DNA from 2 places in the Kitasatospora sp. NPDC058492 genome. Region 2 is predicted to be linked to the other one. Evidence: riboswitches for the same ligand, from Rfam matches in the RefSeq annotation. Region 2 holds a riboswitch; the other holds the start of a gene.

Region 1 (14,632 bases), on a different contig from region 2:
GACCTTCGCCGCGATATCGGATGCCATCGTGCGGAGCATGGACGCCGGATTGGCGCCCGAGACCGCCGGGGACGGAATCGAGACCGGTGCGGAACTCAGGAAACTCGGCATCGAGGCGCGCGGCCGACTGAGCGAAATGGTCGAGTCCTGGTTCACGGCCAATCCGCGCCCCGGACTGCTGGCCCATGTCGCCGGCAACCGCGCCGAGGTGGATGTCGCCGACGCCTTTGTCCGGAACACGGTGCGGGTCGTCTTCCAGTCCGGCTACAGCTCGATCGTCGCCGGTGCCGGAAATGCCATGCTGGCCCTGCTGGAGAACCCCGACAAATTCGAGGCGATGCGCGACCCGGCACTGCTGTCGAGTGGTTTCGACGAACTCATGCGCTATGACGCCTCGGTTCAGGGGACCAGCCGCATCGTCACCGAGCCCGTCACCATCGGATCCGTCCAGCTCAAGCGTGGAGACGTCGTCGTGGTGCTTTTCGGCGCCGCAAACCGCGATCCCGAAAAATTCACCAGCCCCGACGAAATCATTCTGGACCGGACACCGAATCAGCACATGGCATTCGGCCGGGGCCCGCACACCTGCGTCGGGAACCTGTTCACCCAGGTCACGCTGCAGGCGCTGATCAAGGCCATTCTGCGGCGCCCCACACGCCTGCGGATGGCCGGGGAGCCGCTGCGCCAGCGCACCGCGACCATGCGCTACCTGGCGACGCTGCCGGTCACCTTCCAGGCGGCTGCCGCCACGTGACGAAAACGGATACGGCAGCTCCCCCGTCCCGGACGAGCGCTGCCCGGCTGGCCCTCGCCAGGGCGGTCCCGCCGGCCGGGCCGGTGCGCGGACTGACGCTGTCCACGTTCCTGACCACCCTCGGGGACGGGCTGTTCGCCACCGTCAGCGTGCTGTTCTTCACCCGGGTGGTGGGTCTGCGGATGGTGGACGTGGGCATCGGGCTCACGGTTGCCAGCCTGGCCGGCCTGCTGGCAGCCCTGCCGATCGGACACCTCTCCGACCGCATCGGGCCGCGGCGGGTCCTGCTCGTCCTCACCGTCGCCGCGGGGCCGGCGGTGCTGTGCTACCTGGTCGTCGGCTCCTTCTGGCCGTTCGCCGTCACGGCATGCGCGGTGGGCGTCGTGCAGCGGGGCTGCCGCACGGTCCTGCCCGCCCTGGTCTCCCTGATCGCCTCGGCCGAGGAGCGGGTGACCGCACGCGCACACCAGCAGGTCGTGAGCAACATCGGGATCTCACTCGGTGCGGGAGCCGCCGGCCTGGCCCTGTACCTGGACACCCGGGCCGCGTACGAGGCGATGGTGGTCGTCGCGGCGCTGGCCTACGCGGGGTCGGCCCTCGTGCTGAACCGGATGCCCGTGCGGCATCCGCCTCCCGCGCACAGCGAGAAGCAGCCGCTGGGGGCAGCGCTCAAGGACCTCCGGTACCTGCGGTTCACCGGGCTGAACGCCGTGCTGTCGCTGAACGGCGCCCTCATGGAGATCGCCATTCCGCTGTGGCTGGTCACCCACACCAAGGCGCCCGCCTGGCTGTTCAGCGCCCTGATCGTCCTGAACACGATCCTGGTGGTGGTCTTCCAGGTCCAGGTGAGCTCCAAGGGCAACGACACCACCCCGGGCCTGTGGGGGCGGATCTCCCGCCTCGGCGGATTCTTCCTCGGCTGCGCCTGCCTGCTGTACGGCGCCGCCGGCTGGGGGAACACCCTGGTCGCGACCGCCGTCCTCGGCCTGGGGATGATCGCCCACACGTGGGGCGAGATGTACCAGGTCTCCGGCGAATGGGGGCTCAGCTTCCAGCTCGCGCCCGAGCACGCCACCGGCCAGTACCAGGGCGTCCTGGCCATCGGCCGTGGAGCCGCCAACGTGGCCGCGCCCGTCGCCCTGGTCGCGGTCGTCGGGGCCGGTCAGTACGGGTGGGTGGCGCTGGCGGCCGTCTTCCTCGCGGCCGGGCTCGCGATGCCCGCGGCGACCCGGCTGCCCGCCGGCAAGGGCCCAGTTTCTGACACATAATCAACACTGCACCGCCCCAGCCGGGTTGTAAGCCCTGACACCACGATGCGCCGCACCGAACGACCGAGAGGCCGTTCGGTGCGGCGCATCGCTTCGCTGTGAGGAACGCGGCGCCGGCCAGTACCAGCGCGTCCTGAAACACGCCCTAGCCGTTCCCCTCGCCCAGCTCGGGGAAGTGGCACGCCACCTCGTGCCCGGTCTTCAGCGCGGCCAGCGGCGGCTCCTGGCTGGCGCAGACGTCCTGGGCCTTCCAGCAGCGGGTGCGGAAGCGGCAGCCGCTGGGCGGGTTGATCGGCGAGGGGACGTCGCCCTTGAGCAGGATCCGCTCGCGGCCGGCCCGCTGGCGCCGGCGCGGGTCGGGCACCGGCACCGCGGACATCAGCGCGTTGGTGTACGGGTGCAGCGGGCTCGCGTAGAGGGAGTCGCGGTCGGCGATCTCGACGATCTTGCCGAGGTACATCACCGCGACCCGGTCCGAGACGTGCCGGACCACCGAGAGGTCGTGCGCGATGATCAGGTAGGTCAGGCCGAGTTCGCGCTGGAGGTCGTCCAGCAGGTTGACCACCTGGGCCTGGATGGAGACGTCCAGGGCGGAGACCGGCTCGTCCGCGATGATCATCTTCGGCCGGAGGGCGAGCGCCCGGGCGATGCCGATGCGCTGGCGCTGGCCGCCGGAGAACTCGTGCGGGTAGCGGTTGTAGTGCTCGGGGCTGAGCCCGCACAGTTCCAGCAGTTCCTGGACGGCCTTCTTGGTGCCGCCCTCGGGCTCCACCTTCTGCAGCCGGAACGGCGCGCCGACGATGGTGCCGACGGTGTGCCGCGGGTTGAGCGAGGAGTACGGGTCCTGGAAGATCATCTGGATGTCGCGGCGCAGCGGCCGCATCGCACCGACGCCCAGGTGGGTGATGTCGGTGCCCTCGAACTCGACCTTCCCGCCGGTCGGTTCGTCGAGCCGGGTGACCAGTCGGCCCATCGTCGACTTGCCGCAGCCGGACTCGCCGACGACCCCGAGCGTCTCACCGGCGTTGACGGTGAAGTCGATGCCGTCGACGGCCCGCACCGCGCCGGTCTGGCGGCGCAGCAGTCCGCCGCGGATCGGGAAGTGCCGGGTCAGGCCGGTCACCCGGAGCAGCGGCTCGCGGTCGGGGGCGGGCGCGGGCGCGGGGGCCGTTGCCGCCTGAGTGTCCGTCATCGGTTCTCTCCAGAAAGGTGGTACGAGGCCGGGCTCACAGCCGGGGCGCGATCTCTTCGGCGAAGATGCGGTGCCGTTCGGCGGCCGGGAGGTGGCAGGCCGCGTAGTGGCCGGGCGAGGCTTCGGCCAGCACCGGGAGCTCGCTCGTGGAGCGCCCGCCGGTCCGGTCGGCGTACGGGCAGCGCGGGTGGAAGGCGCAGCCGGACGGCACGTTGATCAGGCTGGGCGGGGTGCCCTTGACCGGGACGAGGCGGTCCTGGAGCTCGCGGTCCAGGCGCGGCATGGAGCCCAGCAGGCCCCAGGTGTAGGGGTGTTCGGGCGCGTCGAAGAGGGTCTCGGCGGGGCCGCGCTCGATGCACTTGCCGCCGTACATGACCAGGATGTCGTCGGCCAGTTCGGCGACCACCCCGAGGTCGTGGGTGATGATGATGACGGCCGAGCCGAACTCGCCCTGGAGGTCGCGGATGAGGTCCAGGATCTGCGCCTGGACGGTGACGTCCAGGGCGGTGGTGGGCTCGTCGGCAATCAGCAGCGAGGGGTCGTTGACCAGCGCCATGGCGATCATGGCGCGCTGGCGCATGCCGCCGGAGAACTGGTGCGGGTAGTCGTCCACCCGGCGGTCGGGCTGCGGGATGCCGACCCGGTCGAGCATCTCGACCGCGCGGGCCCGGGCCTGCTTCTTGGACGCCTGGGGGTGGTGCACCCGGTACGCCTCGACGATCTGCGCGCCGACGGTGTAGTAGGGGTGCATCGCGGTCAGCGGGTCCTGGAAGATCATCGCCATCTCGCGGCCGCGCAGTTGGCGCACCCGTTCGGGGCCGGCCGCGATCAGGTCCTCGCCGTCCAGCCGGATCTCGCCGGTGATCCGGGCCCGCTTGGTGCGGTGCAGGCCCATGATGCCGAGCGAGGTGACGGACTTGCCGGAGCCGGACTCGCCGACGATGCCGAGGGTGCGGCCCTTGTGCAGGTCGAAGCTGACCCCGTCCACCGAGCGGACCAGGCCGTCGTCGGTGTCGAAGTGGATCCGCAGGTCGCGGACGGAGAGGAAGGGGTCGCCGGACGGGGCCTGGGCGGCGACCGCCTCGGTCTTCTGGAGCTCGGTCACGAGAGCCTCACCCGGGGGTCGACGAGTGCGTACAGGAGGTCGACCACGAGGTTGCAGGCGACGATGAAGAAGGCGGCGAGCAGGGTGACGCCGAGGATCTTGGGCAGGTCGTTGTCGGCGATCGCCTGGACGGCGAAGGCGCCGACGCCCTGGAGCGAGAAGACCTGCTCGGTGATGAGGGCGCCGCCGAGGAGCAGTCCGAGGTCCATGCCGAAGATGGTGATGACGGGTGTCAGCGCGGCGCGCAGTCCGTGCCGGGCGACGACCTTGCGCTCGACCAGGCCCTTGGCCCGGGCGGTGCGGATGTAGTCCTCGCTCATGGTCTCCAGCATTCCGGCGCGGGTGAGCCGGGCGTAGAGCGCGGAGTAGAGGAAGGCCAGCGAGATCCACGGGAGGATCAGGTTGCGGGCCCACATCAGCGGGTCGTCGGCGAAGTCGACGTACTGGAGGTTGTCCAGGATCGGCCACTCGTAGCTGAACAGCGTGAGCAGCAGCGCGCCGGTGAAGAAGACCGGCAGCGAGACGCCGGCGAGGGAGATGCCCATGGCGATCCGGTCGAAGACCGAGCGCGGCTTGAGCGCGGAGACGACGCCGGTGGCGACGCCCGAGACCAGCCAGAGCACGGCCGCGCCGACGGCGAGCGAGAGGGTGATCGGGACGCGCTTGATCAGCTCGGGCCAGACCTCCAGGTGGTTCTTGAAGGAGTAGCCGAAGCACGGTACGTGGCAGGTGACCGGGTCCGGGCCGAACTTGTACTCGGCGCCGCTGACCAGGGCCTTGAGGAAGTGCCAGTACTGGGTGTACAGCGGCTGGTCGAACCCGAGGTTCTTCTTGACCGCGGCGATCGCCTCGGGGGAGGGGTTCTTCCCGACGTACTGCGTGGCCAGCTGGTCGGCGGTCTCGCCGGCGATGCGCGGGAGCAGGAAGAAGATCGCGAAGGTGACCGCGCTGACCACCAGCAGCAGTACGACGGCCGCGAAGATCCTGCGGATGATGTAGGCAAACACAGTTGGGCGGCTCCGGCGGCCCGCCGCCGTCCGGGATCTTCCGGACGGCGGCGGGCGGCCGCTGCCTTCACCTGCCTTCAGGGATGCGGAGCCAGGCTCTTTACTTGGTGGTGCCGATGTTCAGGTAGTCGTACTCACCCGAGAAGCCCGAGGTGGACACCAGGTTGGTGGCGCTGTCCGGGCGGTACAGGAAGACCTTGAAGTAGGTCAGCGGGACGTAGACCGCCTGGTCCATGATCTTCTTGTCGATCTGGCCGTAGATCTTCTCGCGCGCCGACTGGTCGGTGTTGGTGATGGCGTCGTCGAGCAGCTTGTTGACCTCGGGGTCGTTCAGCTGGGCCAGGTTGCTGTTGCCGGAGGCCTTGATGGCGCGGCCGTCGGAGATCTGCTGCAGGAAGCCGTAGCCGGTCGGCCAGTCGGCGCTCCACTGCATCATCATCAGACCGATGTTGTGGTCCTGGGTGAACTGCGGGACACCGGCGGCGTCCGAGAAGTACTTGCCCTGCGCGTACTTCTGGATCTCGACGTTGATGTTGATCTTCTTCAGCGCGGCCTGGATCGCGGTCGCGGCCTGGATCTCCGGGTCGCGCTCGGTACGGGCGGTGATCACCGTGCTGAAGCCGTCGGCCTTGCCGCAGGCCTTGAGGGCGTCCTTGGCCTTGGCCTCGTCACCCTTGTTGCCGTTGGTCGCCCAGGTGTTGAAGTCCTGGTGGCCCGGGACGTCCGGCGGGATCACCGTGTTGGCGACCTGGCCGCGGATCGGGCCGCCGAGCGTGGTCTGCACGGAGACCTTGTCGATCGCGTACTGGACGGCCTTGCGGCACTCCAGGTTGTCGAACGGCGCGACCTTGGTGTTGATCGCGACGTACGCCAGGCGGCCGCCGTAGGCGTTGTCGGTGTTCGCCTTGAGCTTCTGGTTCTGCAGGATCTGCGCCTGGGTCTGCGGGTCGACGCCGCTGCCGACCAGGTCCACCTGGGCGTTGCCGGCGATCAGGTCCTTGTCGATGGTGGACTGCTCCATGCCCATCCGGACCACGATCTTGTCCGCGAGCTGCTTGCGGATCGGGTCGGTGCTCGGGTCCCAGTTGGTGTTCGGCACCAGGGTGAGCTGCTTGCCGTCCTCGTAGGACTCGAACTTGTAGGCACCGGAGGCGACCACGTGCTTCACGTAGCCGGCGCCGTCGTCCTTGGCCTGCGGGACCGGGACGGTCTGCGGGGAGCCGACCAGGTAGTCGAAGTCCGCGAACGGCTGCTTCAGGTGGAAGACGATGGTCAGGTCGTCCGGCGTCTCGATCGAGTTCAGGCCACCGGTCTTGTCCTTGTACGGGCCCTGGTACGGCGTCTCGTTGTCGACCAGCAGCTCCTGGAAGTACGTCGGGCCGTTGGAGTTGACGTCCCGCGCGAAGTTGGAGCGCTCGACGGCGTACTTGACGTCCTTCGAGGTGATCGCGGTGCCGTCGTCGAACTTCAGGCCCGCGCGCAGCTTGTACGTCCAGGTCAGGCCGTCCGCGCTGGCCTTGCCCAGGCTCTCGGCGAGGTCCGGGACCAGCTTCTCGCCGTCCGTGCCGGCGCCCGGGGCGAAGGTGGTCAGCGGACGCCCGTACAGGCGCGAGAAGTTGTAGATGTAGGCGTAGTACGTGTTGCCCGGGTCGAAGGAGTCCGGGGAGCCCTTCATCTCGTAGGTGACCGTCCCGCCCTTCTTGTCCGAGGCGTTGACGATGCCCTTGGTGGCGGCGTCGGCACCGCCGCCACCGGCGCTGCTGCCGCTGGCGGAGGAGGACGAGCCGGAGCCCTTGCTGCCGGAGGTGCAGCCGGTCACGATCAGGACCGCGGCGGCTGCCGCCGCGGTCAGGGCGACGGTACGGGACCTGCGCATGGGTGAGATCAACCCCTTGAGGATGGGAAGGAGGGAGAGCCTGACGTTGCGTCAGTTGCTCTTGGGATCGAGGGCGTCACGCAGCCCGTCGCCGAGCAGGTTGAAGGCGAGCACGGTGAGGAAGATCGCCAGACCGGGAACCACCATGTACTGGGGGTCCACCTGGTAGTACTTGATCGCGTCCTGGAGGATCCCGCCCCAGGAGGCCTGCGGCGGCTGGATACCGACGCCGAGGAAGCTGAGGCCGGCCTCGAAGAGGATGTTGGTCGGGATCAGCAGGGTCGAGTAGACCAGGATCGGACCGACCAGGTTCGGCAGCAGTTCCTTGAACAGGATGAACGGGCCTCGGGCGCCCAGGCTGCGGGCCGCGTGGACGAACTCCCGCTCGCGCAGCGACAGCGTCTGTCCGCGCACGATCCGGCCCATGTAGGGCCAGTTGAAGAAGCCGATCACGAAGATCAGCACCAAGATGTGCAGCGGGAGGCCGTGCAGGCCGAACGCGCCGCCCTGCAGCGAGGTCGAGATCGCGATGGCGAAGAGCAGCAGCGGGAAGGCGAGGAAGACGTCCATGATGCGGCTGATCACGGTGTCCACCCAGCCGCCGTAGTAGCCGGCCATGACGCCGAGCACGGTGCCGATCGTGTTCGACAGCAGGGTCGCGCCGAAGGCGACCAGCAGCGAGACCCAGGAGCCCTCGATCACGCGGGAGAGCAGGTCACGGCCCTGGAGCGGGTCGACGCCGAGCGGGTGGTCCCAGCTCATCCCGCCCCAGTCACCGAGCGGGATGCCGCCCAGGTTGGCGTCGAGCAGGTCCTGGTTCAGGGCGTCCGGGTCGAGGCCGAACAGGGCCTCGATGGGCTTGGCCAGTACGGCCAGCAGGATCAGCAGGATCACCACGACGCCGCCGGCGACGGCGAGTTTGTCGCGCTTGAAGCGGGTCCAGGCGATCTGGCCGAGGGAGCGGCCCTCGATCTTCTTGGCCGGGCTCGCGGGGGCGGGTGCCTCCGGTTCGTTCCCGGTGGTTGTGATGGGTGCGGTCATGGTCAGTTGGTCCCCTCGCCGACGGTGGCCGGCCCACGGGCGCCGGTCACCGGTTCGGCGGTACGGCTGCGGACGTGCGGAGGTGCTTGGAACGGGTGTTCGCGGCAGTACGTCGTGCACGGGTACTGCCCCAACGCGGGATGGGCTTCGCGTGGTTCTGGCGGTCGGCGTGCGCGTTCACCTTCGTGGGGTTCCCAGTACGCGCGGTGCGTTGCGCAGAACTCTCTGCCATCCGAACTCGCTTGCGCCAGCCCTGACAACCGACAGATGCCCAACTGTGATCTGTGCGCATGCACCTCCTACGCCTTCGGCATATCCCTCTTCACACGGCTGCAACAGGCATGTCAAGGTGATCGACGGTACCGGCCGGAAGTTCGCCCGGAAAGCACCGAAGCCGACCTGATGCAAGATCAAGTCGGCTTCTGGAGAAAGGTTTTGGTTGTCAGCGCCCCTGGTATCCGGGCCACGGCTGCTGCGGCTGCCCGGTCCAGCCCTGCGCGGGCTGCTGCGTGCCGTAGCCGTAGCCCGGCCCCTGCTGCGCGGGGTACGGCGGAGGCGGCACCGGCGGGTACGGGCCGGTCGGCGGCCGTCCCGCCTCCCGGTCGAAGAACGGGCGCGCGTGCGCCCGCATCCACAGCGCCACCGGGTCGTACTCGTCCGCCATCGCCACCGTGGACACCGCCAGCCCCTCCGGGGCCACCGCGATCGCCCGCTGCATCAGCGCCCGCACCGCCTCCACCGCCGGCGGCGAACTCTCGTACAGCTCCAGGCCGATCGCCAGGTACGGCTCCCCCACGGCCGGCTGCACCCAGGCCCGGCGCAGCGCCCGCACCGCGCGCACCTCACCGGCCTGCCGCTCCAGCAGCGCGAAGAACGGCTGGGCGTTCAGCTGCGGCTCGCTCAGCTTCAACGGCCCGGCCGGCAGCCGCTCCAGGCCCGCGGCGATCCGCCGCAGATCCGCCCAGGGCACCCCGACCCCGCCGCCGGGCGCGTGCGGGTTGAGCCACAGCCCCCAGCGGGTCCGGTACAGCGAAGCGGCGATCTCCCGCCCGGAGATGACCTCGTGGGCCCGCGCCCAGCCGGACGACGCCAGCTGCTCGGACGAGGTGACGGCCGGCGCGTAGCCGTGGCCGCTGATCTCCATGTTCCCGTACTGGGCGTCCGCGCTGCCCGGCGTGCCGTGCCACAGCAGCATCCAGACCTGGCCGTCGGCCAGTGCGTGCAGCAGTTGCTCGTACGCCTCGTAGCGCTCCGGCGCGACCTCGCGCAGGGTGCGCTCCAGCGCGCCCGGATCCGCTCCGGGGCGCCCGGCGGGCGCCTGGCCCCAGGGCCCCGGTGCACCGCCCGCTACCGCTCCCGCACTCATGCGCCCACCTCGCCGCGCCTCTTTCCTCAAGCCTGCCGGCCCGTCGGCCGTCTGCACGCACCCTATGGCGCGGCACCGGCCACCGCCACGGCGACGTGCCTCCGATACGAACCCCGCTCAACCCCGCGCGTAGAAAGGGAGTACCCGGGTGAGCAGCCACTCGACCACCGGGTCATCGGCGAGATCGAGCAGTACGAGGTGGACGCCCCCCGGCAGCGGCGCGGTTCCCAGCGCACGGCCGAGCGCCTCGTTCACCGCGCCCGGCTCGGCCGGGGCCGCCTGGTCCAGCTGGACGCCCACGAACATCACGGTCGGCTCGCCCTCGATGCTGGCGAGCGCCCGCCGCGCGGACAACACTCCGGGCAGGGCGGACAGTTCGGCCCGGCAGGCGGCCAGGAAGTGCTCCGGATCCTCCCCCGGCACCGGCTCGCGCAGCGCCACCCGGCCACCGGTCGGCGCCTCCGGCCCCTGGCCCTGGTTCTGCTCCTGGTTCCGGCCCTGCTCCTGGTCGGCCAGGCGCTCCTCGCGCGGGCCGCGCCGAAGCTCCGCCACACCCTGCGGCGGCACCGGGATGCCCACCGCCGCCTCCGGGTTGACCGCGATGCCCACGCCCAGCGGCAGCCCGCGGGCGAACTCCCAGACCGGCGCCACCGCGAAGGCCATCCCCGGCGCCTGCCGCAGGAACACCTCCTGCGAGGAGAACACCGGTACGTACGGCTCGCCGGCCAGCTCGATGGTCGGCAGGTCCAGCGCGGGCCCCTGCGGGTCGCCGCCGGTCGGCAGCGGGATCCACACCTGGCTGCGGGCCAGCACCTCGATCACCCGCGGCGTCGCACCCGGGTCGCCCAGCGCGGCGGTCAGCACCTGCTCCAGCTCGTTGGCCGGCCACCCGCCGCCCGGCGGCGCCGACTCCGGCCCGCCCCACCCCTGCTGCTGCTCCACCGGGTACCCCATGCGCGCCTGATCCGCCCTCTGCCGGTCGGCCGCCCTCTGCTGCGCCGACGCGCAGCAGTCTAGGGCGTGCCTTGTGGACCAGGTCGGACCGGACCGCGGCGTCAGGGTGCGTGCATCGCAAGGCGGAGGAGGGAGTCCATGCGGAGTATCGGCGACCGACGACAACGCCGCGAGGCGCGTGCCCTGGCGTCGCGGACCCGGCCCGGTCCACAAGGCACGCCCCCGGGCTGCGTCCGTGGTGGCGGGGTGTGACCGGGTCCCCTCTCCCGTCGTCGGCGCGGACGTGCCATGATGTGCGCGTTCGACGGCGCGGCGCGCCGGCGGACCGACAACTCCATACCGGCCGCTCGAACCCGCGCGGGAGAGCCCGGAGTGCCCCGTCAGGCGGCACAGCCGGCGCCGAAGGAGCAACTCCTCCCCGGAATCTCTCAGGCCCCCCTACCGCACGGGTTAGGCACATCTGGAAAGTGGCGCACGGCCCTGTCGCGCGCCCACCCACGGTGCAAGCCACCATGCTGTCCTGGATGCTGGAAACAGCTGCGGGCAGGTGGGCGGTGAAGCTCTCAGGTTCGACGACAGATGGGGAGACCCACGCCGCCGCATGCCCGCGCGCAGGGTCGGCCCCCGAGCGGGTCCGGTTCCGGCGCGTGCACCCATGAGTGCCCAGACCGAGGAGTTCCAGGCCATGTCGTCCCTCCGCCTCACCGCGCTCGACGCGCTGCACCGCGCCCTCGGCGCGACCATGACCGACTTCGCCGGCTGGGACATGCCGCTGCGCTACGGCAGCGAGCGCGAGGAACACCTCGCCGTCCGCACCCGGGCCGGGCTGTTCGACCTCTCCCACATGGGCGAGATCACCGTCACCGGCCCGCAGGCCGGCGAGATGCTGGACCACGCGCTGGTCGGCTTCGTCTCCGCGCTGGGCGTGCTGCGTGCCCGCTACACCATGATCTGCGCCGAGGACGGCGGCATCCTCGACGACCTGATCGTCTACCGCCTGCGCGAGGACGCCTTCCTGGTCGTCGCCAACGCCTCCAACGCCCAGCTGGTGCTGGACGAGCTGATCGCCCGCGCCAAGGGCTTCGACGCCGTCGTCACGGACGACCGCGACACCTACGCGCTGATCGCCGTCCAGGGCCCGGAGGCCACCGCGATCCTGGCCGGGACCACCGACGCCGACCTGCCCGGCCTGAAGTACTACGCGATCCTCCCGGCCCAGGTCGCCGGCCGCGACGTACTGCTCGCCCGGACCGGCTACACCGGCGAGGACGGCTTCGAGATCTTCTGCAACCCGGGCGACGCCGAGGGGGTCTGGCAGGCGCTGACCGCCGCCGGCGAGGGCCGCGGCCTGGTCCCGTGCGGCCTGTCCTGCCGCGACACGCTGCGCCTGGAGGCCGGCATGCCGCTGTACGGGCACGAGCTCTCCACCGACCTGACCCCGTTCGACGCGGGCCTGGGCCGGGTCGTGCGCTTCGACAAGACCACCAACGAGGGCACCTTCATCGGCCGCAAGGCGCTGGAGAAGGCCGCCGCCGAGGCCGAGGCCAACCCGCCGCGGGTGCTGGTCGGCCTGGTCTCCGAGGGCAAGCGCGTCCCGCGCGCCGAGTACACCGTGGTCTCCGCCGACGGCGCCCCGATCGGCCGGATCACCTCGGGCGCCCCGTCGCCGACCCTGGGCCGGCCGATCGCGATCGCCTACGTGGACGCGGCCCACGCCGCCCCCGGCACCACCGTCGCGGTGGACGTGCGCGGCAAGCACGAGCCGGTCGAGGTCGTGGCACTGCCGTTCTACAAGCGCGCCCGCTGAGGCCGGGGGCCTCGCTCGCCGAGGCCCCGCCTTCCCCGTAGACCCGGGCCTGAACCACGCCCGACCCAGGCTTGAGCCACGCCTGATCCAGGTCCGACCCAGGTCCGACCCAGGTCCGATCCCATGCCTGAACCACGCCTGATCCGCGTCGAAGCCGTCCGTGCGGCGGCCCGCTTCGTCGTACCCGCTTCCCATCCTGGAGAATGACGCCATGAGCAACCCCCAGCACCTGCAGTACACCAAGGAGCACGAGTGGCTGACCGCCATCGAGGGCGGTGTCTCCACGGTCGGCATCACCGCCCACGCGGCCGACGCGCTCGGTGACATCGTCTACGTGCAGCTGCCCGAGGTCGGCGCCGACGTGACCGCGGGCGAGTCCTGTGGCGAGCTGGAGTCGACCAAGTCGGTCAGCGACCTGTTCTCCCCGGTGACCGGGAAGATCGTCGAGATCAACCAGGACGTCCTGGACGACAACAGCCTGGTCAACAGCGCCCCGTTCGAGGGCGGCTGGCTGTTCAAGGTCCAGGTGGAGTCCACCGACGAGCTGCTCAGCGCGGACGAGTACACCGCCTTCATCGGCGGCTGACCCGCTCGTGACGGGGCGGCCGCAGCGCGGCGGCCGCCCCGCCAGGCTCCCCCCTCTCTGCTCCCGTCTCTCTCCTCCCGGGAAGACCACACCATGACGGTTCTGAACCAGTCCCTGCACTCCCTCGACCCGGAGATCGCCGCCGCGGTCGACGCCGAGCTGCACCGCCAGCAGACCACCCTGGAGATGATCGCCTCCGAGAACTTCGCCCCGGTGGCGGTCATGGAGGCCCAGGGCTCGGTACTCACCAACAAGTACGCCGAGGGCTACCCCGGCCGCCGCTACTACGGCGGCTGCGAGCACGTCGACGTGGTCGAGCAGATCGCGATCGACCGCATCAAGGCCCTGTTCGGCGCCGAGCACGCCAACGTCCAGCCGCACTCGGGCGCGCAGGCCAACGCCGCCGCGATGTTCGCGCTGATCAAGCCGGGCGACACCATCCTGGGCCTGAACCTGGCCCACGGCGGTCACCTGACCCACGGCATGAAGATCAACTTCTCCGGCAAGCTCTACAACGTGGTCGCGTACCACGTGGACGAGAAGACCGGCCAGGTCGACATGGCCGAGGTCGAGCGCCTGGCCAAGGAGCACCAGCCGAAGCTGATCATCGCCGGCTGGTCCGCCTACCCGCGCCAGCTGGACTTCGCCGCGTTCCGCCGGGTCGCCGACGAGGTCGGCGCGCTGCTGATGGTGGACATGGCGCACTTCGCCGGCCTGGTCGCCGCCGGCCTGCACCCCAACCCGGTGCCGTACGCGGACGTGGTCACCACCACCACCCACAAGACCCTGGGCGGCCCGCGCGGCGGTGTCATCCTGTCCAAGGCCGAGTACGCCAAGAAGATCAACTCCGCGGTGTTCCCCGGCCAGCAGGGCGGCCCGCTGGAGCACGTGATCGCCGGCAAGGCCGTTGCCTTCAAGGTCGCCGCGTCCGAGGAGTTCAAGGAGCGCCAGCAGCGCACCCTGGAGGGCGCCAAGATCCTCGCCGAGCGCCTGCTCCAGGCCGACGTCGCCGAGGCCGGCGCCTCGGTGCTGTCCGGCGGCACCGACGTGCACCTGGTCCTGGTCGACCTGCGCAACAGCCAGCTCGACGGCCAGCAGGCCGAGGACCGCCTGCACGAGGTCGGCATCACGGTCAACCGCAACGCCGTCCCGAACGACCCTCGGCCGCCGATGGTCACCTCCGGCCTGCGCATCGGCACCCCCGCGCTCGCCACCCGCGGCTTCCAGGCCGAGGACTTCCGCGAGGTCGCCGACATCATCGCCGAGGCGCTCAAGCCCGCCTTCGACGAGGACGCCGCCACCGCGCTCAAGGCCCGCGTCACCGCGCTGGCCGAGAAGTACCCGCTCTACCCGAACCTCTGATCACTGCGGTGATCGTTCGGGCGGGGTGACCGGCCTCACCCCGCCGCGGCACCTGGGATCCCGGGGCACCGCGCACACTGGACAGTGCGCGCGGTGCCCCGACCCGTGTCGTCCCCCGCCCGCCAGTCCTTCCACGAGACCAGACAAGGACGTCCCCCGTGGCCATCAGCGTCTTCGACCTCTTCTCCATCGGCATCGGCCCGTCGAGTTCCCACACCGTCGGCCCGATGCGCGCCGCCCGGATGTTCGCCCGGCGCCTGCGGTCCGAGGACCTGCTCGCCCAGGTGGCGAGCGTGCGCGCCGAGCTGTACGGC
Region 2 (14,632 bases):
CTGGGGTCTGGCGATGGCCGCCTACGGCGTCGGGCTGGTGGTGACCGGCGTGCTGATGGCCCGCTGGCGGCCCCGCCGGATCCTGCTGGTCGGCAACTGGGGGGTGTTCCTGTTCGGCGTGCCCGCCCTGGCGCTGGCGGCGGAGGCACCGCTGCCGCTGCTCGCCCTCGCGATGTTCCTGTCCGGGGTCGGCGTCACCGTCTTCGGCGTCAACTGGATGATCGCGCTCCAGCAGGAGATCCCCGAGGAGATGTTCTCCCGGGTCGCCGCGTACGACGAGCTCGGCTCCTTCTCGCTGTCCCCGATCGGCATCGCGCTGGCCGGCCCGGCGGCCACGGTGCTCGGCCTCTCGGGCGCGCTGTGGGCCTGCGCCGTCGTCTGCCTGGTGCTCAGCGCGGTCGTGCTGCTGGAGCCTCAGGTCCGCCGACTGGCCCGCAGGAGCACCGCCGACGCACCGGTGGCCGCCGCCGAGCCGGTGGCCGCGCCGTGAGCGCCCCGTGCGCCCCGCGTGCGCCCGGCCGTACGCAACCACTGGTACGCCAGGTTCGTCCGACCAGGTAAGTCACACCACCGTCTCTGGGGGGCCACTGGTGCCGAAGCCTCTGTTGTTCCTGGACGTCGACGGGGTGCTCAACCCGGTCTGCCCGCACCCGGACGCCGGGTTCGACACCCACACCCTGCTCGGCTACTCGGTGCTCCTCTCCGCCCGGCACGGCGCCTGGCTCCGCGAGCTGGCCGGCACCTACGAACTCGTGTGGGCCACCACCTGGGAGGAGCACGCCAATGCGCACATCGCCCCGGCCATCGGCCTGCCCGCCCTCCCGCTGGTCCGCTTCACCGGCGACGTCCCGCAGCCCGGTGACCCGCACGTCCCGCTGATGGAGCTGCTCTCGGCCCGCAAGTGGGCCCCGCTGCTGCGCTACGCCGCGGGCCGCCCGTTCGCCTGGGTGGACGACGTCATCCCGCCGCGGCTGGTCCGCAACTCCCTCTGGCGCCGCGACCGCCTGCTGCTGCCGATCGACCCGGGCCCGGGCCTGGAGCGCCGGCACGTCGACCGCCTGCTCGCCCGGCCGCCGCGCACCCCGGCCGGCCGCCTCCCGCTCAGGGGGTCGGCAGCCAGCTGACGTGCCCGGCGAGCAGCGCGTACCCGACGAAGGCCACCGTGTCGATCAACGCGTGCGCCGCGACCAGCGGCATCACCCGCCCCCAGCGCCGGTACAGCAGGCAGAACACCGCCCCCATCACCATGTTGCCGACCAGCCCGCCGACCCCCTGGTACAGGTGGTACGAACCGCGCAGCACCGAACTCGCCACCACCGCCGCCGGCCACGACCAGCCCAGCTGCCCGAGCCGGCGCAGCAGGTAGCCGAGGACGACGACCTCCTCCAGGGCGGCGTTCTGCCACGCGGAGAGCACCAGCACCGGGACCCGCCACCACACGTCCGGCAGCCCGGACGGCGCCACCGTCAGGTTGTAGCCGGCCGCCTGCGAGGCCAGGTACAGCACCAGCCCGGAGCCGCCGATCGCAGCCGCCACGGCGGCGCCCCGGCCGAGGTCGCGCAGCTTCTGCCCGAGGTCGAAGCCGAGCACCCGAAGCGCGGCGCCCTCGCGCACCAGCAGGTACCCGACCAGCACCACCGGCATCAACCCGCGCCCGATGTAGTACAGCTGCCACACCAGGTCCAGCCAGGGCCGACCGGGCGCCCGCGAGCCGTTCAACGTGGCGACCTGCTGGCCGAGTTGGATCGGTTCGGTGAGCGAGGCCGCGAAGCTGATCAGCGCGCTGACGCCACTGGCCCCGAGGGAGAGGCCGAGGACGATCAGCAGTTCCACGCCGAGCAGCCGGCGCGTGGGCTTCGCGGTCTCCGGTGCGGTCGGGAGGGTGGTCACGGGCGGCTCCAGCGGGGCGGGCGTCGCTCCGGCCGTCGGCCGACCGCCGGAGCGATCATCCTGACACAGCGGTCCGGCTACCCGACCGGCCAGGTGTGCACCGGCTCGCCGGTGCGCATGTGCTCGATGTAGCGCCTGGTCATCGCGGCGAGCGCGGCCGGGCGGTCCATCCCGTACTGCTCGCGCAGCCGGTGGAAGGTCGCGCTCTGCCAGGCCGCGCCGTTGGTGCGGCGCAGGCAGCGCTGCTCGATGATCCCCAGGTAGCGGTCCCGGTCGGCGGGCTCCACGCCCCACTCGTCCAGGCCCTGGTGGGCCATCGGCAGCAGTTCGTTGAGCACCAGGTCGACGGCGGACACCGTGGTCAGCCCGCCGCCGCGGCCCGCCCGGCCCGCCCGCGGCCACTGGAACACCGCGTCGATGCCGTAGCGGGCGCCCTGCCGGAAGTTCTCGTCGGCCCGCTCGAACGGCAGCCTGGTCCAGACCGGCCGGGGCTGCTCGGCGAGCACCCGGACCAGCCCGTAGTAGAAGGCGGCGTTCGCGAGCGTGTCGGCCACCGTCGGCCCGGCCGGCAGCGCCCGGTTCTCCACCCGCAGGTGCGCGATCCCGCCCGCGATGTCGTACACCGGCCGGTTCCAGCGGTAGATCGTGCCGTTGTGGAGCCGCATCTCGGCGAGCCGGGGCGCGCCGCCGGAGGAGAGCACCTTCATCGGGTCCTCGTCGTCGCAGATCGGCAGCAGGGCGGGGAAGTACCGCAGGTTCTCCTCGAACAGGTCGTACGCCGAGTCCACCCAGCGCTCGCCGAACCAGGTGATCGGCCGGACGCCCTGCGCCTTGAGTTCCGCCGTACGGGTGTCACAGGCCTGCTGGAACAGCACCGGACGGGTCTCCCGCCACAGCTCCCGCCCGAACAGGAACGGCGAGTTGGCACCGAGCGCGAGCTGCGCCCCGCAGATCGCCTGGGCCGCGTTCCACACCGAGGAGAAGCGTTCCGGGGTCACCTGCAGGTGCAGTTGCAGGGAGGTCGCGGCGGCCTCGGCCACCATGGTGATGGTCTCCAGCTGGAGGTGTTCGACGCCCTCGATGTCCAGCGCGATGTCCTCGCCGCGGGCGGCCAGGATCTGGTCGCTGAGCAGGCTGTAGCGCGGGTTGTGGGAGATCGCGTCCAGGCCGGTGTGACCGTGCTCCAGGGTCGGCAGGATCCCCACCATGACGATCCGGGCACCGGCCTCGGCGGCCCGCCGGTCGGCGTAGCGCAGCCCGGTGTCGAGCTCCTCGCGCAGGTCCTCGAAGACGTGCCCGCACAACCGGTGCGGCACGATGTTCACCTCGACGTTGAACTGGCCCAGTTCGGTCTGGAAGTCGCTGGAGCCGATCGCGCTCAGCACCTGCGCGTTGCGCAGCGCCGGCAGGCCGTCCTCGTCGGCCAGGTTGAGCTCGATCTCCAGGCCCATGACCGCCCGCGGCCGGTCGAACCGGTCCTCGCGCAGCATCCGCCCCAGCGCGTCGAGGCAGGCCTGGAGCTTGCGCCGGTACAGCTGCCGGTCCGCCAGATCAGCCCGAGTCGCCACGACCTTCTCGCCCACGGTCCCCTCCTCCTGAGACACCGGCCGACCCGACCGTGCAAGCATCATGCCCACCTCGAAGATCGATACCCGAATGCTTGTACTGGCTTGCAATGCAAGGAAACTGACGGATATTCAGCAGATCTGCCGACTTGCCCGGCGCCACCGCCTGTGATAAACAGGTCACCCTGCGCACCTGTTCGATAGAATTCGCACTGCGCTCCGGCCGGCCCGCTCCGCCTCGAAACCCTCGTCGACGGCGGCGACCGCGCCGGCACCGCGATCATGCACAACCGGACACGGCCAGGTCCCGTCACCGATGACACACCGCGCCACGCCGGTATGCCGCACTCGCACGCCGATCTCGCACGGAGAGGCGGACCCCGCCATGACTCTGCAGACCCCCCAGCCCCCGCCGAGCGCCCTGCGCGCCGTCCTGGCCGCACTCGACTCGGAGACCGCGCTGCGCCAACCCGCCGCCGCAGCACTGCGCCATCCGGTCGGCCCGCTGCTCCCCGCGCACCCCCTCGCCGTCCACGTCCTGGACGGGCCGCGCCCGGAGCTGCCCGCCGCCCGCCGGACGGGCTGGCGCTTCCTGATCAAGGACGGCGCCGAGGTCGCCGCCGCCGCCGAGGTCGTCCAGGCCGTCGAGGGCCACACCTTCTCGCACTTCACCGCCGGCCCCTACCTCGACTCGACGGTCCGGGCGCTGCGCCAGGCCTGGCAGCTCGCCCAGGGCTCCCGGTCCCGCCAGCAGCCCCGACTGCTGACCTTCCCCGGGCAGTACGCGACGGCACTGTGGCTGCACAGCCCCGACGCCGGCCCGGCCGCCGACCAGCTGATCCCGCTGGCCCCGGCCCCGCTCGGCGTCACCGCGCACCGCGCCTACCCGGCCGCCGAGCTGCTGCCGCTGCTCGCCCGGGCGCCGCTCGCCAAGCCACTGCTGCTCGGCTCCTCCTGAGCCGGCCCCACGCCGACGGGCCACCGGGCCAGCACCCGGTGGCCCGTCGGCGCGCGTGTCACCCTCATCCGCCCGAACCACCCGGACGGGCCATCCGCCCTGACCTCCTCGGGCCATGCCGCAGCTGACCCATCGGTGCGCCCTTTCCCGCCGGACCCACCTGAACGGGTGATCTCTGCCCGGGAGTTGTGGCGCATGTCACGAAATCCCTGCGCGCGCGTCCACAGATGCCGACACTGGGAACCAGCGTGGAAGGACCACCTGTCCTACCCACTTGAGCGCCGGTCAACACCTGGTCGGCGCGCGGACAGGATCCGGCTACCGCGGCGGCTCCCGACGGCTCCGCCGGCGGCCGCACCACGGGGGAGGATCGCAGAGCGAAGCGAGGGTACGCATGTGCCAGCACCGTCCTGAGTGCCCGTCGGCCGAGTGCGAGGACCGCGAGGCTGCCGTCACGGTGGCCTGCCACCCGGAGCAGGGCTGGAGCCTGCTCTGCAACGGCGTCGTGCTGTTCGAGGACACCGGAGAGCTGCTGCCCGACGGCCGGGTGATCGCGCCGCGCCGCACCGTCGCCCACGCGGCCTGACCGCACCGGCGGGGGCAGCCGCCGGACGACGACAACGGGCAGGGCCCCGACGGTACGTGCCGTCGGGGCCCTGCCGTACGTCCGGTCCGGATCAGACGCCGTACTCCTCCAGCGGCGGGCAGGAGCAGACCAGGTTGCGGTCGCCGTACGCGCCGTCGATCCGGCTGACCGGCGGCCAGTACTTGTCCGCCGGGTTCACGCCCGCCGGGAAGACCGCCTCCTGTCGCGAGTAGCCGTGCGCCCACTCGCCGGCCAGCTCGGCGGCGGTGTGCGGGGCGTTGCGCAGCGGGTTGTCCGCGGCCGCCCACTCGCCCGAGCCGACCTTGTCGACCTCGGCCCGGATCTCGATCATCGCGTCGCAGAACCGGTCGATCTCGTGCAGGTCCTCGGACTCGGTCGGCTCGATCATCAGCGTGCCGGCCACCGGGAAGGACATCGTCGGCGCGTGGAAGCCGTAGTCGATCAGGCGCTTGGCGATGTCGTCCACCGTCACGCCCGTCTCCTTGGTCAGCGGGCGCAGGTCGATGATGCACTCGTGCGCGACCAGCCCGCCGGGGCCGGTGTAGAGCACCGGGAAGTGCGGTGCCAGCCGCTTGGCGATGTAGTTGGCGTTCAGCACCGCGACCTGGGTCGCGCGCTTGAGGCCCTCGCCGCCCATCAGCCGGACGTACGCCCAGGAGATCGGCAGGATGGCCGCCGAGCCCCACGGCGCCGCCGAGATCGGGCCGACCCCGGTGGCCGGGCCGGCCTCCGGCTGCAGCGGGTGGTTCGGCAGGTACGGCGCCAGGTGGGCGCGCACCGCGACCGGGCCGACGCCCGGGCCGCCGCCGCCGTGCGGGATGCAGAAGGTCTTGTGCAGGTTCAGGTGCGAGACGTCCGCGCCGAACTTGCCCGGCTTGGCGAGGCCGACCAGGGCGTTCAGGTTGGCACCGTCCACGTACACCTGGCCGCCGGCCTCGTGCACCAGGGCGCAGATGTCGGTGATCTGGGTCTCGTACACGCCGTGGGTGGACGGGTAGGTGACCATCAGCACGGAGAGGCTGTCCCGGTGCTGCTCGATCTTGGCCTTCAGGTCCTCGACGTCCACGTCGCCGTCGACCAGGGTCTTCACCACGACCACGCGCATGCCGGCCATCACCGCGGAGGCCGCGTTGGTGCCGTGCGCGGAGGACGGGATCAGGCAGACGTCGCGCTCGGTGTCGCCGTTGGCGTGGTGGTAGGCGCGGACGGCCAGCAGGCCGGCCAGCTCGCCCTGCGAGCCCGCGTTCGGCTGGATCGAGACGGCGTCGTAGCCGGTCACCTCGACCAGCTGGCGCTCCAGCTCGCGGATCAGGCTGAGGAAGCCCTGGGCCTGCTCGATCGGCGCGAAGGGGTGCAGCTGGCCGAACTCCGGCCAGGTGACGGCCTCCATCTCGGTGGTCGCGTTGAGCTTCATGGTGCAGGAGCCCAGCGGGATCATGCCGCGGTCCAGCGCGTAGTCCCGGTCCGACAGGCGGCGCAGGTAGCGCAGCATGGCGGTCTCCGAGCGGTGGCTGTGGAAGACCGGGTGGGTCAGGTACTCGTCCTGGCGCAGCAGCGCGGCCGGCAGCGCGTCGGCGCCCTCGGCGACCTCGACCGCGGAGACGCCGAACGCGGCCCAGACGGCGGCCAGGTGCTCGCGGGTGGTGGTCTCGTCGGTGGAGACCGAGATCCGGTCCGCGCCGTCCTGGTGGACGTTGACGCCGTTGGCGCTGGCGGCGGCCGCGATCTCGGCGGCACGGCCCGGGACGACGGCGGTGACGGTGTCGAAGAACTCGCCGTGCAGCAGCTCGACGCCGCCGGCCCGCAGGCCCTCGGCGAGGGCGGCGGCGTAGCGGTGGGTGCGGCGGGCGATGTCGGCCAGGCCGTCCGGGCCGTGGTAGACGGCGTACATCGAGGCCATGACGGCGAGCAGCACCTGGGCGGTGCAGATGTTGCTGGTGGCCTTCTCGCGGCGGATGTGCTGCTCGCGGGTCTGCAGCGCCAGGCGGTAGGCGCGGTTGCCGTCGGAGTCGACCGAGACGCCGACCAGGCGGCCGGGCAGCGAGCGGGCGTACTCGGCGCGCACCGACAGGTAGCCGGCGTGCGGGCCGCCGAAGCCCATCGGCACGCCGAAGCGCTGCGAGGTGCCGCAGGCGATGTCGGCGCCGAGCGAGCCCGGCGAGGCGAGCAGGGTCAGCGCCAGCAGGTCGGCGGCGACCGCGACGATCGCGCCGAGGCCGTGCGCCTGCTCGATGACCGGGGCGAGGTCGCGGACCACACCGGTGGCGCCCGGGTACTGGAGCAGCACGCCGAAGACGCCGCGCTCGGCGATCTCGGCCGGGATGCCCTCGGACAGGTCGGCGACGACGACCTCGACACCGGTCGGCACCGCGCGGGTGTTGATCACCGCGGTGGTCTGCGGCAGGGTCTCGGCGTCGACCAGGAAGACGCCACCCTTGACCTTGGTGACGCGGCGGGCGAGCGCCATCGCCTCGGCGGCCGCGGTGCCCTCGTCGAGCAGCGAGGAGCCGGAGGTCGGCAGGCCGGTCAGGTCGGAGACCAGGGTCTGGAAGTTGAGCAGCGCCTCCAGGCGGCCCTGGGAGATCTCCGGCTGGTACGGCGTGTAGGCGGTGTACCAGGCCGGGTTCTCCATGACGTTGCGCAGGATCACCGGCGGGGTGAAGGTGCCGTAGTAGCCCAGGCCGATCATCGGCTGGAGCACCTGGTTGCGGCTCGCCAGCTCGCGCAGTTCGGCGAGCACCTGCGCCTCGCTGCGGCCGCCGGGCAGGTCCAGGCCGGTGATGGAGCGGATCGCCTCGGGAACGGCGGTGGCGGCGAGCTCGTCCAGCGAGCCGTAGCCGATGGACGCCAGCATCTTCTGCTGCGCGGCGTCGTCGGGGCCGATGTGGCGGTTCTCGAAGGGGCTGGCCAGCTCAAGCTCGGTGAGGGTCGAGGCGCCGGTGGGGCGTCCCGCGTTCGGCTGGGCGTTCATGGTGGTCGAGGCCTCCTGGTCACGGACCGGCGGGGGTGCGCACGCCGGCCGGCCGGAGCCGCTGCGGACAGCGATTCGACCCGGGCGGGCGAACCCGACAGGCCTCCCCCTCTGTCATCGGGACCTGAGAGCTTCACCCGCACGGCGCGCTGTGGCACGCCGCCGGCTTGCACCGTCGGTGAGGGTGGTGGCCGTCGGCTCCCTGCCGACGGTCCTGCCCTGCTTTCCAGAGTGACCTACCCCACACGGTACGGATGCCTGAGAGATTCCGGGGAGGAGTTGCTCCTTCGGCGCCCCGACCAGCGCTTTCCGTGGCCGGGGACTCTCCCGAGCGGGCTCGGCGGTCGCCGCCCAGGGTACCAGCGGCAGGCCCCCTGATCACGGCCGCGTCGGGTCACTCCGGGTCTACGCGCGTCCCCCGGACGGTCCAGCCCGAAGCCCGTCCGGCGCACCCCGGTCGCGCCCGTCCGATTCATGGCCTTTGGTGTGAAGTGGCAGGCGGAACGGGTGCTCCGGCCACGGTCCTGCGGGAGTTCCGCAGGCGCAGCGCACTGGAGGAAAGAGTGCAAACCGACATCGATCCCCGGGACCTCATCGGCCACAAGGCGGTCGACCGCAACGGAGACAAGATCGGCACGGTCGACGAGGTCTACCTGGACGACGCCACCGGCCAGCCGGAGTGGGCAGCCGTCCGGACCGGCATCTTCGGCCGGGACGCCTTCGTCCCGCTCACCACCAGCGAGTTCTCCGGCGACGAGCTCCGGGTGCCGTACGACAAGTCGCTGGTGAAGGAGTCGCCGGACTTCGGCGTCGGCCAGCACCTGTCGCCCGCCCAGGAGCTCCAGCTCTACCGCTACTACGGCCTGGACACCCCGGCGAACGGCCGGCCGGTCGGCCGGGACGCCGACCGGCCCGTCGGCCGGGACGGCGACCGGCCCATCGGCCGCGAGGACGACCGACCGGCGCGGCCCGACCTCGACTTCGGCACCACCTCGGCGGCCGAGCCCGTGAAGCCCATCACCTTCCACTCCCTCGGCCCCGCCCCGACCACCCCTGCCGACCCCACCGGCACCGCGACGGAGGTCAACGTGCGGACCCTCAACACCCCCGCGCCCGCAGCAGCCCCCACGACGACCGAGCCCAAGCCGCAGCCCGCCCCGGTCGTGACGACCGCCGCGACCACGAACTCGGTCATGGCCGCGCCGGTCTCGGAGCGCTCGACCGGCCCGGCCACCTCGTCCCCCAACGGCCCGGTGGAGATCACCTGCCGCGAGGAGCGCCTGGACATCACCACGGACTGGCACATCGTGGGCACCGCGAAGCTGCGCAAGTACGTGACCAGCGAGCAGGTCGAGCGCCGCGTCCCGGTGGTCCGCGAGCGCGTCCGGGTGGAGCGGATGCCGGTGAGCGAGGCCGAGCGCGCCTCGCTCACCGAGAAGGAGATCGCCGAGGCGGTGGAGGAGGTCACCCTGCGCGAGGAGCGCCCGGTGGTCCGCAAGTACCTCACCCCGATCGAGCGGGTCCGCCTGGTGGTGGAGCGCTACACCGCCGAGGAGGTGATCCGGGACGAACTGCGCCGCGAGCACGTCGAGGTCCACGACAACACCGCCGCCGCCCCGGCGACCCCGGCAGCCACCCCGGTGGCCGAGACCCCCCGCCCGGCCGTGCTGCGCCCGTTCGCCTGACCCTCGCCCCCAGGGCCCCGGACCCCTCGGTCCGGGGCCCTCGGCATGCCCCGTCCCGGTCGCCGCCCGGCCGGAATCCTTCGATTTTGCCAAAGCGTCACCAATGGATATTTGACACTCTGAAGTATCTCCCGGCATGGTTACTTCAGTTCATTCACTATGTACGGGAGGAAGCAACCGTGAGTGAGGCACCACAGCCCACCACCGCGGCCGAGAAGCAGAGCAGCGCCCGGGTCCTGCCGGCCCTCATCCTGGCGATGCTGTCGTTCAGCGTGGTGCAGACCGCGGTCGTCCCGATCCTGCCCTCGCTGGCCAAGGAACTGAGCGTCTCCGCGTCCAGCATCACCTGGCTGATGACCGCCAACCTGCTCTCCGCCGCCGTGCTGACTCCCCTGCTGGGCCGCTTCGGCGACCTCCGGGGCCGTAAGCCGATGCTGCTGATCTCGCTGGCCGGTCTGGTCGCCGGTTCGGCACTGGCGGTCAGCACCCACTCCTTCACCTGGCTGGTCGTCGCCCGCGTCCTTCAGGGCGCCGGCGGTGGCGTGCTCCCGCTGGCGATCAGCATCGTCCGCGACGAGCTGCCCAAGCAGAAGGTGACCGGCGGCGTCGCCGCCATCAGCGCCTCGATGGGTGTCGGCTCCGGCCTCGGCCTGGTCGCGACCGGTCTCCTGCTGGAGCACTGGAGCTACAAGTCGATCTTCTGGATGGGCCTGGTCTTCGGCCTGATCGCGGTCGCCCTGGTCGCGTTCCGCGTCCCGTCCGACCCGGTCACCGACAAGGAGGGCGGCGCCGACCCGCTCGGCGCCCTCACCCTGGCCGGCTGGCTCTCCGCCCTGCTCGTCGCGGTCAGCCAGGGCAACCACTGGGGCTGGACCTCGACCAAGACCCTCGGCCTGTTCGCCGTGGCCGCCGTCGTCGCCCTGATCTGGGGGGTCATCGAGACCAAGGTCGCGCACCCCCTGGTGGACATGAAGATGATGTCCCGTCCGGCCGTCGCCTTCACCAACCTGGCCGGCCTGCTGATCGGCTTCGGCATGTACGGCTCGTTCATGGTGATCAGCAACTTCGCCCAGACCCCGGAGAAGCTCACCCACTACGGCTTCACCGCGACCGTCCTGCACGCCGGTCTGCTGCTGCTGCCGTCCGCGATCGGCTCGATGGTGGCGGCTCCGGTCGGCGCGATGCTGATCGCCCGCCGCGGCCCGCGCCTGCCGCTGGTCCTCGGTGGCGTCCTGGGTGCCGTCGCGATGGCCTACCTGGCCGTGCGGCACAGCCACGAGGGCGACATCTACACCTCCTCGGCGATCTTCGGCCTGGGCATCGGCCTGGCGTTCTCCGCGATGCCGGCCTACATCAACGGCGCCGTCCCGGTGGAGCAGAGCGGCATCGCCAACGGCATGAACGCCGTGCTGCGCACCGTCGGTGGCGCGATCGGCACCGCCGTGATGGCCGCCATCCTGACCGGCGACACCATGAAGCTGCCGCCGCAGATCCCGCTGCTGCTGCCCACCCTGGACGCCTACAAGCACGCGTTCTGGGTCGCGGCCGTCGTCTGCGCCGTCGCCGGCGTCGTCCCGTTCCTGATCCGCGGCACCAAGTCGGCCGCCACCGTCGTCGCCTCGGGCGGCGCGGCCGAGCGGAACTCCAGCCCCGAGCTGGCCAAGACCGACGCCTGACCAGGCGTCCGGCCGCCGCGCTCAGGGACAGGGCGCGGCGGCCCGGCCTTCGGACGGTCGCGAGGGCATCACGACCGCACGAAGTCCGGCACGGTATGCGGCCCCAACCGGTACTCCCCCCCACCGGTTGGGGCCGCTTCGCGTTTCACACCCCCGGCGCCCCCGTCTCCCCCGGCGCCTCCGTCCCCCCGGGTGCCCCCGTCTCCTCCGGCCCCTCGGCCCCCCACAGCGGCAGCGGACGGGCCGGTTCCAGCGCCGGATCGTCCACCGCGAAGGTCCGGATGCGCCCCGGCCCGCTCCACGGCGTCTCGAACCGCACGGTGACCCGCCCGACACCGCTGCCCTGCACCCACCCGGGCCCCAGCTCGGCATGGCGGACGTCCTGCCCGGGCATCCAGCGGCGCGGCGCGGCCGCCTCCGGCTCCTCCTCCGCCGCCTCGACCTCCGCCTCCGCGTGCTCGGCCGCCTCCTCCCGCAGGGCCTGCGCGAACAAGTCCTCCTGGGTGTAGTCGGCCAGCTGGGCGACCCCCACCCCGAGCAGCCGCACCCCGCCGGTGATGTCCACCTGGGAGGCCAGCCGGCGCGCCGTCTCGATGACCACCGCCTCGTCGTCGGTGGGCCCGCGCAGCGTCTCCGAACGGGTCAGCGTCGAGAAGTCGAACCGCCGGACCTTGAGCACCACCGTCCGCCCCGACCGCCCGGCCGCGCGCAGCCGCCGCACGCACCGGGCGGCCAGCACCTCCACCTCGCGCAGCACCCGATCCCGGTCGGCGAGGTCCACCTCGAAGGTGTCCTCCACCGAGACCGACTTGGCGTCCTGATCGGCCACCACCGGCCGGTCGTCCAGCCCTATCGACATCTGGTGCACACCGGCGCCGTGCGCCCGCCCGAGCAGCTGCACCAGTTCGCCCTCCCCCGCCTCGGCGAGGTCCGCCACGGTGTTCAGTCCGGCCCGCCGCAGCACCTGCTCGGTGGCCGGCCCGATCCCGGGCAGCGCCCGGACCGGCATCGGGCCGAGCACGGCCCGCTCCTGCCCGGGTTCGATCAGCACCAGCCCGTCCGGTTTGGCCTGCTCGGAGGCGATCTTCGCCATCAGCTTGGAGCCGGCGGCCCCGACCGACCCGGTCAGCCCGGTGCGCCGCTGGATGTCCGCCCGCAGGTCCTCCGCCAGGGCGAGCACCAGCCGCTCCCCGGTCTCGTGGTCGGACTCGGCCAGCACCGGACCGTAGGGGCCGGCCTCCAGGTCGACGAAGGCCTCGTCCAGGCTGAGCGGCTGCACCAGCGGCGACAGCTCGCGCAGCAGACCCATCACGAGCTCGCTGACCTGCCGGTAGGCCTCGAACCGGCCGCTCAGAAAGGCCGCGTTGGGGCAGAGCCGGCGCGCCTGCGCCATCGGCATCGCCGAGTGCACCCCGAACCTCCGCGCCTCGTACGAGGCGGTGGAGACCACCCCGCGCCCGCCGAGCCCGCCGACGACCACCGGTTTACCGCGCAGGCTCGGCTTGGCCGCCTGCTCCACCGCCGCGAAGAAGGCGTCCATGTCGAGGTGGATGATGCTCGGCAGTGATCGCACCCGCCGATCATCCCGCAGGGGTCCGACAATGCGTACGAACCCGCACAGGGCCCAGGTCCTGTCCCTAGCGCTGCGCCGCGTCCGCCAGAGCCTTCGGGATGCCGTCCTCCCGGGGGCCGAGGAACAGCGGGTCCGGCCGCAGCCAGGCGTTGACCGCCGCCTTGCCCGCCCCGGGGATCTCCCGCAGCCCGCCGTACAGCCAGGTGCCGTCGTGCGGTTCCGGCACCCCGACCGCGTACGCGTCGATGCCCGCCGCCTCGCACAGGGCCAGCGCCCGGCGGACGTGGAAGTCCTGGCTGACCAGCACCGCCCGTTCCACCCCGAAGACCCGCCGGGCCCGGGTGCAGGAGTTCCAGGTGTCGAAGCCCGCGTAGTCGCCCACCACCCGGACCGCCGGCACCCCGTGCTCGATCAGGTACGTCCGCATCGCGTCCGGCTCGTCGTAGCTGTCCCGGCCGTTGTCGCCGGTCACCAGGATCGCCTGCACCTTCCCCGCCCGGTACAGGTCCAGCGCCGCGCTCAGCCGGTGCTCCAGGTACGGCGACGGCTTGCCCTGGTCCAGCCCGGCGCCGAAGACCACCGCGACCGGCGCGGTCGGCACGCTGGCCACCGTGCCGACCCGGTCCCCGGCCGAGCACCACAGCCACGCGCTCGGCGCCAGCGCCAACGAGCAGAGCACCGTCGCCGCTTGGAAGGCCCTGCGCTGCACGGGCCGCCGCCGGAACCGGACCTTCAACAGCCCGCCCCGACGCCGCAGCAGACCCGCTATCCCGGTGCCGAACCCCACGTGCCCTCCCTCGATCGCCTCACCAGGCGCAACGACGAGGCCGCGGGCCCGGACGGTTCCCCGTCCGGGCCCGCGGCCTCGTCAGTTCTGCGGTCAGACCGCCCGGTTGCGCCGCTGGGCCAGCTCGTCGGACGGGTCATGGCCGACCAGCGTCTCGCCGGTGTCGGTGCGCTCCGCGTGCAGCCGCCCGAGCGTGAGCTCCAGCTCCCGCCAGACCACTCCCACCGCGATGCCGAACACCCCCTGACCGCCCTTCAGCAGGTCCACCACCTGCTGCGGCGTGGTGCACTCGTACACCGTGGCGCCGTCGCACATCAGCGTCATCCCGGCCAGGTCGCCCTGCTCGGCCGCCTGCAGATGGGCGACCGCCACCCGGATGTTCTGCAGCGAGACGCCCGCGTCGAGCAGCCGCTTCACGATCTTCAGCAGCAGGATGTCGCGGAAGCTGTAGAGCCGCTGGCTGGTGGCCGGGTACGCCGAACGGACGCTGGGCTCCAGCAGTCCGGTCCGGGCCCAGTAGTCCAGCTGGCGGTACGTGATGCCGGCCGCCGCGCAGGCCGTCGGACCGCGGTAGCCGATCAGTTCGGACGTCGGGGCCAGCCGCTCGATGGCGGGCTGACCCGGCTGCACGGCCGGGAACCTGCCCACCCGGGGCAGGTCCGTCACGGTGCGAGCGGTGCGCGGCAGGTGCACGGCACACAGGCCTCCCACGGCCGTGCCATCGCCGGTGCTGCTCATGCCTGCCTCCGTCCACTGGTGCTGCGGGCAACCCGAACTGCGGGCATCGGTCACCCGGACAGCCACTCCTGACGGTAGGCAGTCCCCTATGACCCGTCAACGATCGCCACGCCGGGCCAGCCAAACCACATCACTCAGGAGAGTGGTTTTTCGTGCCCCTAGTGTGGGTAGGTCGACGGTTT

The links. A riboswitch is a leader RNA that binds a small molecule or an ion and turns the genes downstream of it on or off. The one in region 2 is predicted to bind glycine.
Region 1: another riboswitch for glycine. It lies ahead of gcvT (glycine cleavage system aminomethyltransferase GcvT); the one in region 2 lies ahead of gcvP (aminomethyl-transferring glycine dehydrogenase).

The regions. Positions count from the first base shown of each region.
Region 1 is NZ_JBHXMU010000076.1:23,289-37,920, forward strand. Features, by position in the region: gene ACFWPI_RS34345 (cytochrome P450) at 1-754, shown strand, start outside; gene ACFWPI_RS34350 (MFS transporter) at 751-2,022, shown strand; gene ACFWPI_RS34355 (ABC transporter ATP-binding protein) at 2,168-3,214, opposite strand; gene ACFWPI_RS34360 (ABC transporter ATP-binding protein) at 3,249-4,319, opposite strand; gene ACFWPI_RS34365 (ABC transporter permease) at 4,316-5,326, opposite strand; gene ACFWPI_RS34370 (ABC transporter substrate-binding protein) at 5,427-7,202, opposite strand; gene ACFWPI_RS34375 (ABC transporter permease) at 7,254-8,243, opposite strand; gene ACFWPI_RS34380 (enhanced serine sensitivity protein SseB C-terminal domain-containing protein) at 8,686-9,609, opposite strand; gene ACFWPI_RS34385 (enhanced serine sensitivity protein SseB C-terminal domain-containing protein) at 9,727-10,563, opposite strand; glycine riboswitch at 10,912-11,017, shown strand; gene gcvT (glycine cleavage system aminomethyltransferase GcvT) at 11,219-12,370, shown strand; gene gcvH (glycine cleavage system protein GcvH) at 12,582-12,956, shown strand; gene glyA (serine hydroxymethyltransferase) at 13,050-14,318, shown strand; gene ACFWPI_RS34405 (L-serine ammonia-lyase) at 14,477-14,632, shown strand, end outside.
Region 2 is NZ_JBHXMU010000021.1:8,778-23,409, reverse strand. Features, by position in the region: gene ACFWPI_RS16165 (MFS transporter) at 1-490, shown strand, start outside; gene ACFWPI_RS16160 (HAD domain-containing protein) at 588-1,124, shown strand; gene ACFWPI_RS16155 (CPBP family intramembrane glutamic endopeptidase) at 1,102-1,890, opposite strand; gene ACFWPI_RS16150 (hypothetical protein) at 1,968-3,473, opposite strand; gene ACFWPI_RS16145 (hypothetical protein) at 3,841-4,413, shown strand; gene ACFWPI_RS16140 (DUF5999 family protein) at 4,808-4,999, shown strand; gene gcvP (aminomethyl-transferring glycine dehydrogenase) at 5,091-7,991, opposite strand; glycine riboswitch at 8,228-8,331, opposite strand; partial or broken gene ACFWPI_RS16130 (PRC-barrel domain-containing protein) at 8,555-8,917, shown strand; gene ACFWPI_RS16125 (DUF2382 domain-containing protein) at 9,185-9,676, shown strand; gene ACFWPI_RS16120 (MFS transporter) at 9,856-11,352, shown strand; gene ACFWPI_RS16115 (DNA polymerase IV) at 11,498-12,925, opposite strand; gene ACFWPI_RS16110 (vancomycin high temperature exclusion protein) at 12,990-13,712, opposite strand; gene ACFWPI_RS16105 (MerR family transcriptional regulator) at 13,806-14,450, opposite strand.